2 regions of the Butyrivibrio sp. AE3004 genome follow, and region 1 is predicted to be linked to the other one. Evidence: riboswitches for the same ligand, from Rfam matches in the RefSeq annotation. Region 1 holds a riboswitch; the other holds the start of a gene.

Region 1 (3,859 bases):
TTTCCCGTCTTTTCAAATTTTCGCAAAGTTGCATAACTTACATTGCTTCTTCCAGCAAGCTCTTTTTGCGTGATTTTTTTTCTTTTTCTTACATTTTTGACTTTATTTGCCAGTCTCATTGCTACATCAGATGGGGTGTCCCACATATAGTTAATATAGTCCATAATTTCATCCTTTCTATTGCTATTATTATAGCATTTTTAGGATGTCTGCAGCAATAAATTGATACTATAATAGCGTTTTTAATGCATTCGATTACGTTTGATTACGCAAAGAAAAAAGCCAGGAGTTATCTCCCAGCTCATTTCTCTTTCGCTTATATTTCATATGATACTTTCAGGCATTTTGGTTTCCGATTCTCTATTTTTTTCTTAAATATACTAAAATTGAGGCAGTAGAGAATAATTGTTGCTAATACAATATCGCTGATATAGCATCCCACAAATAAAGCGCAATATCTTTTCTCAATATATTTTGCAAGCATCATCATAAGAAATATTGTCCATGTGATGAGCACACAAATTCCATACGAAATATCTTTACAGCTACTAATACGGCACAAATTTTGTATATGCTTATAAAATTTGCTGGGGTTTCCTTTGATCCCTGCCACGATATCATCTTTGAAAATATCCAATATAAACACAGCACACGATCCCCCCATAACTAATTCCTGCATTGATACATAAATGATCATATTTATAAATAGAGCATAAATTTCAAGCCTTTGTATATCAAAATCGTTAAGATTCTCAAAGTTGAGCTTTTGGTGCATCAACTTTTCTAATCCCACCAATATTTTAACCAACACCACATTGACTAATAAAGGTGCAACAAATTCACATACCGCTTGAAAAAATGAATTTTCTATTATTTGCAATTGATCTACTGCGCTCGTCAGAAATAAAAGTACCCCATAAAAGAAAAGCGCCAAGATAAAATAGATAAAATATAATACTGATGTACCATCTAACGCTGAAAGCGCAAACGGTGCTCGTTTGTATTGTGTTATTTTCCACATGATACTTCCAGCAGAAATAAAAATAAGTAGCATTAGCACCCCAAGTAACATGACGTTTATCATTCTTTCGCCTCCAATTTTTCATAGATCATTTTTCATTGTCTATTTATCCCTTTTATACAATTATAAATCAAATAATTACGTTTTATAATAACAATTTTACCGATTTAATGTCTTTTATTATCCATTTTACGCAAATTAGCTTTATCAAAAAACATAAATAAAAATGATATTTTATAGTACTTTAGAAAGTTCCCAATTCAAAATATCACTATATCTAATGCATAATTCAATTGACATCAATTTTTATAAATCTTAAAATATTATTAATTTTAAAAGCAAACTAACTGGAAACCATAGGACGCAAAGCTATAGGGACTTTAACATGTCAGCCAGTTGCAAAAAAATGGCTGCACAAGTCAAAAAAATATTGGAGGGTTCCTATGCGTAAATCTAAGCACCATCATTTTCTGTTACTTGCAATTTCTTTTGCATGCATTTTTTCATTCATTATTCTATTTAATTCTAGCTTAACTGTATATGCAGTTAACCGCTCAGCAAATTTTAGGAAAACATATACTATCACAGGCGATAAAGCAAGAGATATTGTATCCATAGCCCAAGCTCAAGATGGCTTAACTGATAGCACATTTAAATATGGCGTAGCTTGGTGTGCATATTTTGTAGAAGACTGCGCTCGCTTAGCGGGTGCTGAAGATGCAATACCAAATAGCTTCAGCGGAGAAGGATACGCAGATGAATTGAGAAAAAAAATGATTAATTCATGTGGAGCACGCGTCATTTCACAATCAGAGGCTAGACCTGGCGATATCGTTTTCTATGATTATCAGGAAGGAAATCCTGATGCAGATCATGTGGGCATCGTAGTTGATAATGGTGGAAAGCATGCTGCTGAAGGAAATATTGTAAAAAAGGGGGAATCCGTTTCTAAAGCTTGGAAAAGCTTATCTACTTCAGGCAGAAATTCGAGACTCATTTTTTTACGTCCAAACTATTCAGCTACAACAAGTTATGATCCACAAGGATGTACTGATATTGCAAATGGCGGTTATGGCAATATCCAAGTAAGAGGTTGGGCTTTTGACAAAGATAATACTTCATCTCCTATCGAAGTTCATGTGTACATCGGTGGCCCAGCTGGAAGTGGTGAAGGCCATGTAATAAAAGCAGACAAATATCGCCCTGATGTAAACAATGCATTTAATGTTGGTGATTACCATGGTTTCTCAGACACTATTTCCACCAGTAAGACAGGTTCACAGCCTATTTACTTTTATGCAATAAATACAGGTGGCGGTTCAAATGTTTTATTTGATCAAAGGACAGTAACAATTAATGAAAAGGAAACTGTTAATTTCGGAGAACCATTAACTATACACGAGTATGTTAATGGCGGTGTCTTTTTTGATTGTGCTAACATATCATATACCGGAACAATTCAGTCATATGGAATAAGATATAAGCTTGCTGACCAAACTACTTGGATTGAAGCATACTCAAATTCAACAACTAAGAATCCATTTAGCTTTGGTAAAACACTCTCTTTTGAGTTTGATAAAAAATACGACGCTTATCTATATGTAAAAATGCAATCCGGTACCGAATTCAAGACCAATACCGTTCGTATAAATATGGAGACGCAACCGCCTATTGTTTCGGATATGGTAGTATCAAATTTGGATTCTGATGGTTTTGATTTTTCTTGCATCATAACTGATGATAGTGCTATCAAGTCAGTCGATATGTATTCTTACAAAATCGAAGATGACAAAAATACTAGTAAGCATACAGAGAAAGTTGAATTTTCTGATGGAAGATATCATTGTCATGTAAGTACAAGCAATCACAACAATAAAACTGGAGAATATAAGATACAAATTATTGTTTATGACAAATATAGTAATTTTGCCAATGTAAAAAAAGAACACATTATTGTTCCTACATGGGAAGAATGCCATCAAGTTGAAATTAAATTTGATTCTCAGGGTGGAAATTCTGTCACATCAGTATATACCACTTTAGGAACAACTATTGGAGCATCAGATATTCCTGAAAATCCTACGAAGGAAGGTTTCAAGTTTATAGGTTGGTTCGATAAAAATGGAGCCGAATGGGATTTTGCCAAAAATGTTGTAAATGACAATCCTCTTACATTGTATGCAAAATGGGAAGTTATTGAACCCAAAGACACTCCTGCTACAGAAAATAAAGAACCGAATGATACACCTTCGTCAAAAACAGATGAGCCAAAGGAAAATCCGGCTACAGAAAAGACAGATACTCCTGCTACAGGTAATAATGAATCACCTAGCACATCAACTGCCGAAAACAAAGAATCTCAAAACAAGCCTGCAGTTGATAGTAATGATTCAAAAGTAACTCCTGCCATCGACAATATAGATACCAAAGAAACTACTTCAACAGAGACCACAAAGACGCCACAAGTCGATAGCAATAATACGCCAGTTTCGACAACAGATGTAGAAACAACTATTGAGGCAACGAGTATTTCCAAGATAAAAAGAGGAAACAAAAAACTTTCTGTTTCGTGGAAATCCGTAGATAATGCTATAGGTTATGAAATTCAATATTCTACAGCAAAGTCATTTAAAAAGAACAAGACAAAGACAATAAATGTTTCTGCAAAATCTTCTGCTACATTGAAGAAACTTAAAAAGAGTAAAACTTATTATGTCCGCATCAGAGCTTACAAGACAGTATCCGGCAAACAGATTTATTCTTCTTGGAGTAGTATCAAGAAAGCAAAAACAAAATAATTAAAGATCTGCTAGTGTTACCCCCTCTATCACCTTAATG
Region 2 (3,859 bases), on a different contig from region 1:
ATGATCAGGTGGATGCTGAACTTTCTGAACTGGGTGTAGAAGCAGCTTTTTGAGTTATGATCTGATTTTAAAATCTTTTGAAAAAAACATTGACACATATAAATAATAGTGTTATTTTATTACAGTATGAAAACAAAGCAGAGGTTCCACTCTCACCCTGTGGCATAAGCTCCAGGTGTTAATACAGTTTCGATGCATATCCTGAATAGATGGATTTTTCTGTATAGATACAGAGCATAGATGATTGTTAAGTGGATTCTCTTGCGAATCCACTTTTTTATCGTTAATTTTTGTTCACAAAATGGAGGTACAAAACAATTAGCAACAACGATTTATTCATCAATGAACAGATCAGAGACAAAGAGGTTCGTGTAATTGGGGCCGATAATGAGCAGCTTGGTGTTATGTCTATACAGGAAGCAAGAAGACTTGCTGACGAAGCAGGTGTTGATCTGGTTAAGATTGCTCCTAACGCAAAGCCGCCGGTATGTCGTATCGTAGACTATGGTAAGTTCAAGTATGAGCAGCTTCGTAAGGAGAAGGAAGCTCGTAAAAAACAGAAGACTGTTGAAATCAAAGAAATTCGTTTGTCTCCAAATATAGATACAAATGATCTTAACACTAAGGTTAATTCCGCTAAGAAGTTCCTTGAAAAAGGTAACAGAGTTAAGGTAACCCTTAGATTCAGAGGTCGTGAGATGGCTCACATGGGTGCCAGCGTACACATTCTTACAGATTTTGCAGAGGCACTTAGTGATGTGGCTGTAATTGATAAACAGCCTAAGGTTGAGGGACGTAGTATGACTATGTTTCTTACTGAGAAGAAATAATTAGTTTGTTTCTCTTCGGATAATAATGGAAGAGTTACATATATAGTAATTGTTCAAACAACTTTCAGATGGATGATTACACTGCTTTATTAGCAGAGCATTTAGTATTTACAGCATAGGAGGATATAGTTATGCAGCACAAGATGAAAACAAACAGATCTGCTGCCAAGCGTTTCAAGGTAACAGGCACAGGTAAGCTGATCCGTAACAAGGCGTATAAGCGTCACATTCTTACAAAGAAGTCTACAAAGAGAAAGAGAAATCTTAGACAGGCAGCAGTAGTTGATGCTACTAATGTTAAGACAATGAAGAAGATTCTGCCTTACGTTTAATCTTAAGAGCAGTACCAGTTATTCGAAATTTATTTAGGAGGAAACCGAAATGGCAAGAATTAAAGGTGGCATGAACGCCAAGAAAAAGCATAAAAGAGTTTTAAAGCTCGCTAAGGGCTATAGAGGCGCTAGATCAAAACAGTACAGAGTTGCTAAGCAGTCAGTTATGAGAGCACTTACATCAGCATTTGCTGGACGTAAGCAGAAGAAGAGAGATATGAGATCTCTTTGGATCACACGTATCAACGCAGCAGCTCGTCTTAACGGTATGTCATATTCAAACCTTATGCATGGCCTTAAGCTTGCAGAGGTTGAGATCAACCGCAAGATGCTTGCAGAGATGGCTGTAAATGATCCTGAAGGATTCAAGACTCTTACAGAAATCGCTAAGCAGAAGATCGCGTAAGATATTTGAATACTGAGCAGAAGATGCTGAGCAAATTGAAAAAAATATTCTTAATACTTCCTACTCATCAGGTACGGTGTACCGCCTTCCCGCAAGGGGAAGGGGAATGAGATGGAAGTATTTTTTTTGTAATTACGAAAATCTTTTTTGAAAGTTTAATTATCTGCGTATAAACTTTATAAAGCACTCTTAATTCTTGATTAAAAAAATGTGTAAGTACTTGTAATAAAGTACATTTGTAGCTAAAGTACAAAGTAGAGGGAGAAGGGGCTTTTTCTTCATGGGTACAGGCATCTATTCACCCACACAATCACAAAAACAATTTGAATTGAAATTTATTTTTAAAAAATGATAAAAACTGTTGATTTTTATAATCAAATGTTTTATCATAAAACTAGAATTAGATGTGAAATATAATTACAAATATGATCAAGAGGTTGAACCTTTACGGTTGACTTTTTGAGATTACTTTAATACGGTTATAATTCAGGGCAAAGCTATCGCAAGGTAGTGACGCAAAGCTATAGGGTCTGTCAAGTGGCAGATAGCCAGCTGCCTGTGCTTACGTATGGTAAGTGCAGATTATTTGTGATGATTTGCCTTGTTTGAAACAGTTTCAAACAGGGCTTTTATTATGGTTTTTCACCATACTAAAAGCCTGATGTAGAGGGATCTTTAGTATGGATAAGAAAAACAAAGGTTTCGAGAAAGGGCAGGAATACTTAAAGAGGCATTCTTTCCTTAGACGATGGATATCGGTAATGCTGGTTATTGCGTTACTCATTACGACAGGAACGTTATATGCTATGAATAAGGCGGCATCCGCAGTGACCGAAGAAGGTGCTGAGGAAGTTGGAATGGTATTAAGTGGTGATGCTTCCGGTGATGGTGAAGATAGCTCGGATTTTGCAAGTTATGGATTGAATGCAGATAATTCCGAAGAAACTGCGGAAGAAGGTTCTTCCGAAAACGATACCTCTGAAGATGGCCTGGATTATGTTGAACCATCAGAATCTGAGGATACTACGGAAGAAACAACAGAAGAAACTAATACTGAGGAAGTAACGGAAGAAGCCAATTCTGAAGCTGAAGATACAGATAACGGCAGCGAAAACAATTCTGATGAATCTTCGGAAAATCAGGATGCTGAGAATACATCTGAATCTGAAAACAGTTCTGAAAATGGTTCTCAGAATGAAAGCGAAGCTATGGATGAAACTAATGGCGAGGGCACTATAGCGGACGGTACTTCCAAAACTGACGATGAGGAAGACACAGAGGACGAAGATAAGGCTGATAAAACAGGAAAAGAAGTAAAGGCGAAGAAAGAGAAAACTTCAGGTCTTGGAACAAATTTAAATATACAGGATGTAGTACTTACCGTATCTTATGTTAATGAGGATGGTGAGCTTATTGTTGACGGAGATGGTCAGCCACTTGCTGAGCAGAAGAAGATCAGCCTTGAGGATAGCATCAATCTTTCTGCCGAAAACTCAGAAGTAAAGGAGATAGAGGGATATACCTTTAAGGCAGCAAAACTCGAAGGCGAAATAATTACAAAAATTGAAGTAAAGACTGAAGATGCTTCAAATATCTCATCAAATGGCAGTGATGAAGCAACTGAAAACTCAGATTCTGAAATCTCAGAGGAATCAGAGCAAAATAATACCGACTCAGATACAACCGAAACTGAAAGTACTGAAACAGAAAGTACTGAATCAGATAGTACAGAAACAGCTTCATCATATAAATATTATGTAGTAACGCTTGAAGATGGAAATACCCTTGATATAAAAGAAGATAAAAACATCGATTTTGTTTACTCAGGAGAAGGTGAAACAAAAACAAAAACTGTTATTGTAAGTGACGTTAAGATAACTGCGCATTATCAGTATATTGACGGAACTGAGATTGTTCCAAGTAAAGAAGTATCTACTACGGATACTCTTGATCTTACAAGTTCAGAAAACGTGGAAAAGCTTGAAAATTGCTTTTTCAGTAAAGTTCAATATGAAGATAAAAAGATAGTTGCCATTAAGGCGGTAGAAAAAGAAATAACAGAAGATAAGGTAAAAGAGGCAATTGAGAAGGGAAATACAAAAGACTCTGATGCCAAAGAAACATCTGATGAAAATGTAACAGATGAGACTAAAGAAGAGAAAGCACAGGAATCACAGGAAACAGATGAAGCTGCAAGTGACAGTGATTCATCTAATGAGAACGATACTCAGAAGAGTGGACGTACTGTCAACGTTACCGAAGGCGATGACGGAAGCATAAAAATTGAAGAG

Evidence for each region. A riboswitch is a leader RNA that binds a small molecule or an ion and turns the genes downstream of it on or off. The one in region 1 is predicted to bind cyclic di-GMP.
Region 2: another riboswitch for cyclic di-GMP. It lies ahead of BV60_RS0108505 (Cna B-type domain-containing protein); the one in region 1 lies ahead of BV60_RS0100650 (InlB B-repeat-containing protein).

Annotation. Positions count from the first base shown of each region.
Region 1 is NZ_JNLQ01000001.1:111,811-115,669, forward strand. It holds gene BV60_RS0100640 (helix-turn-helix domain-containing protein) at 1-164, opposite strand, end outside; gene BV60_RS0100645 (hypothetical protein) at 317-1,084, opposite strand; cyclic di-GMP riboswitch class I at 1,349-1,425, shown strand; gene BV60_RS0100650 (InlB B-repeat-containing protein) at 1,465-3,819, shown strand.
Region 2 is NZ_JNLQ01000002.1:1,212,574-1,216,432, forward strand. It holds gene BV60_RS0108485 (HAD family hydrolase) at 1-53, shown strand, start outside; gene infC (translation initiation factor IF-3) at 291-830, shown strand; gene rpmI (50S ribosomal protein L35) at 962-1,162, shown strand; gene rplT (50S ribosomal protein L20) at 1,212-1,568, shown strand; cyclic di-GMP riboswitch class I at 2,049-2,128, shown strand; gene BV60_RS0108505 (Cna B-type domain-containing protein) at 2,249-3,859, shown strand, end outside.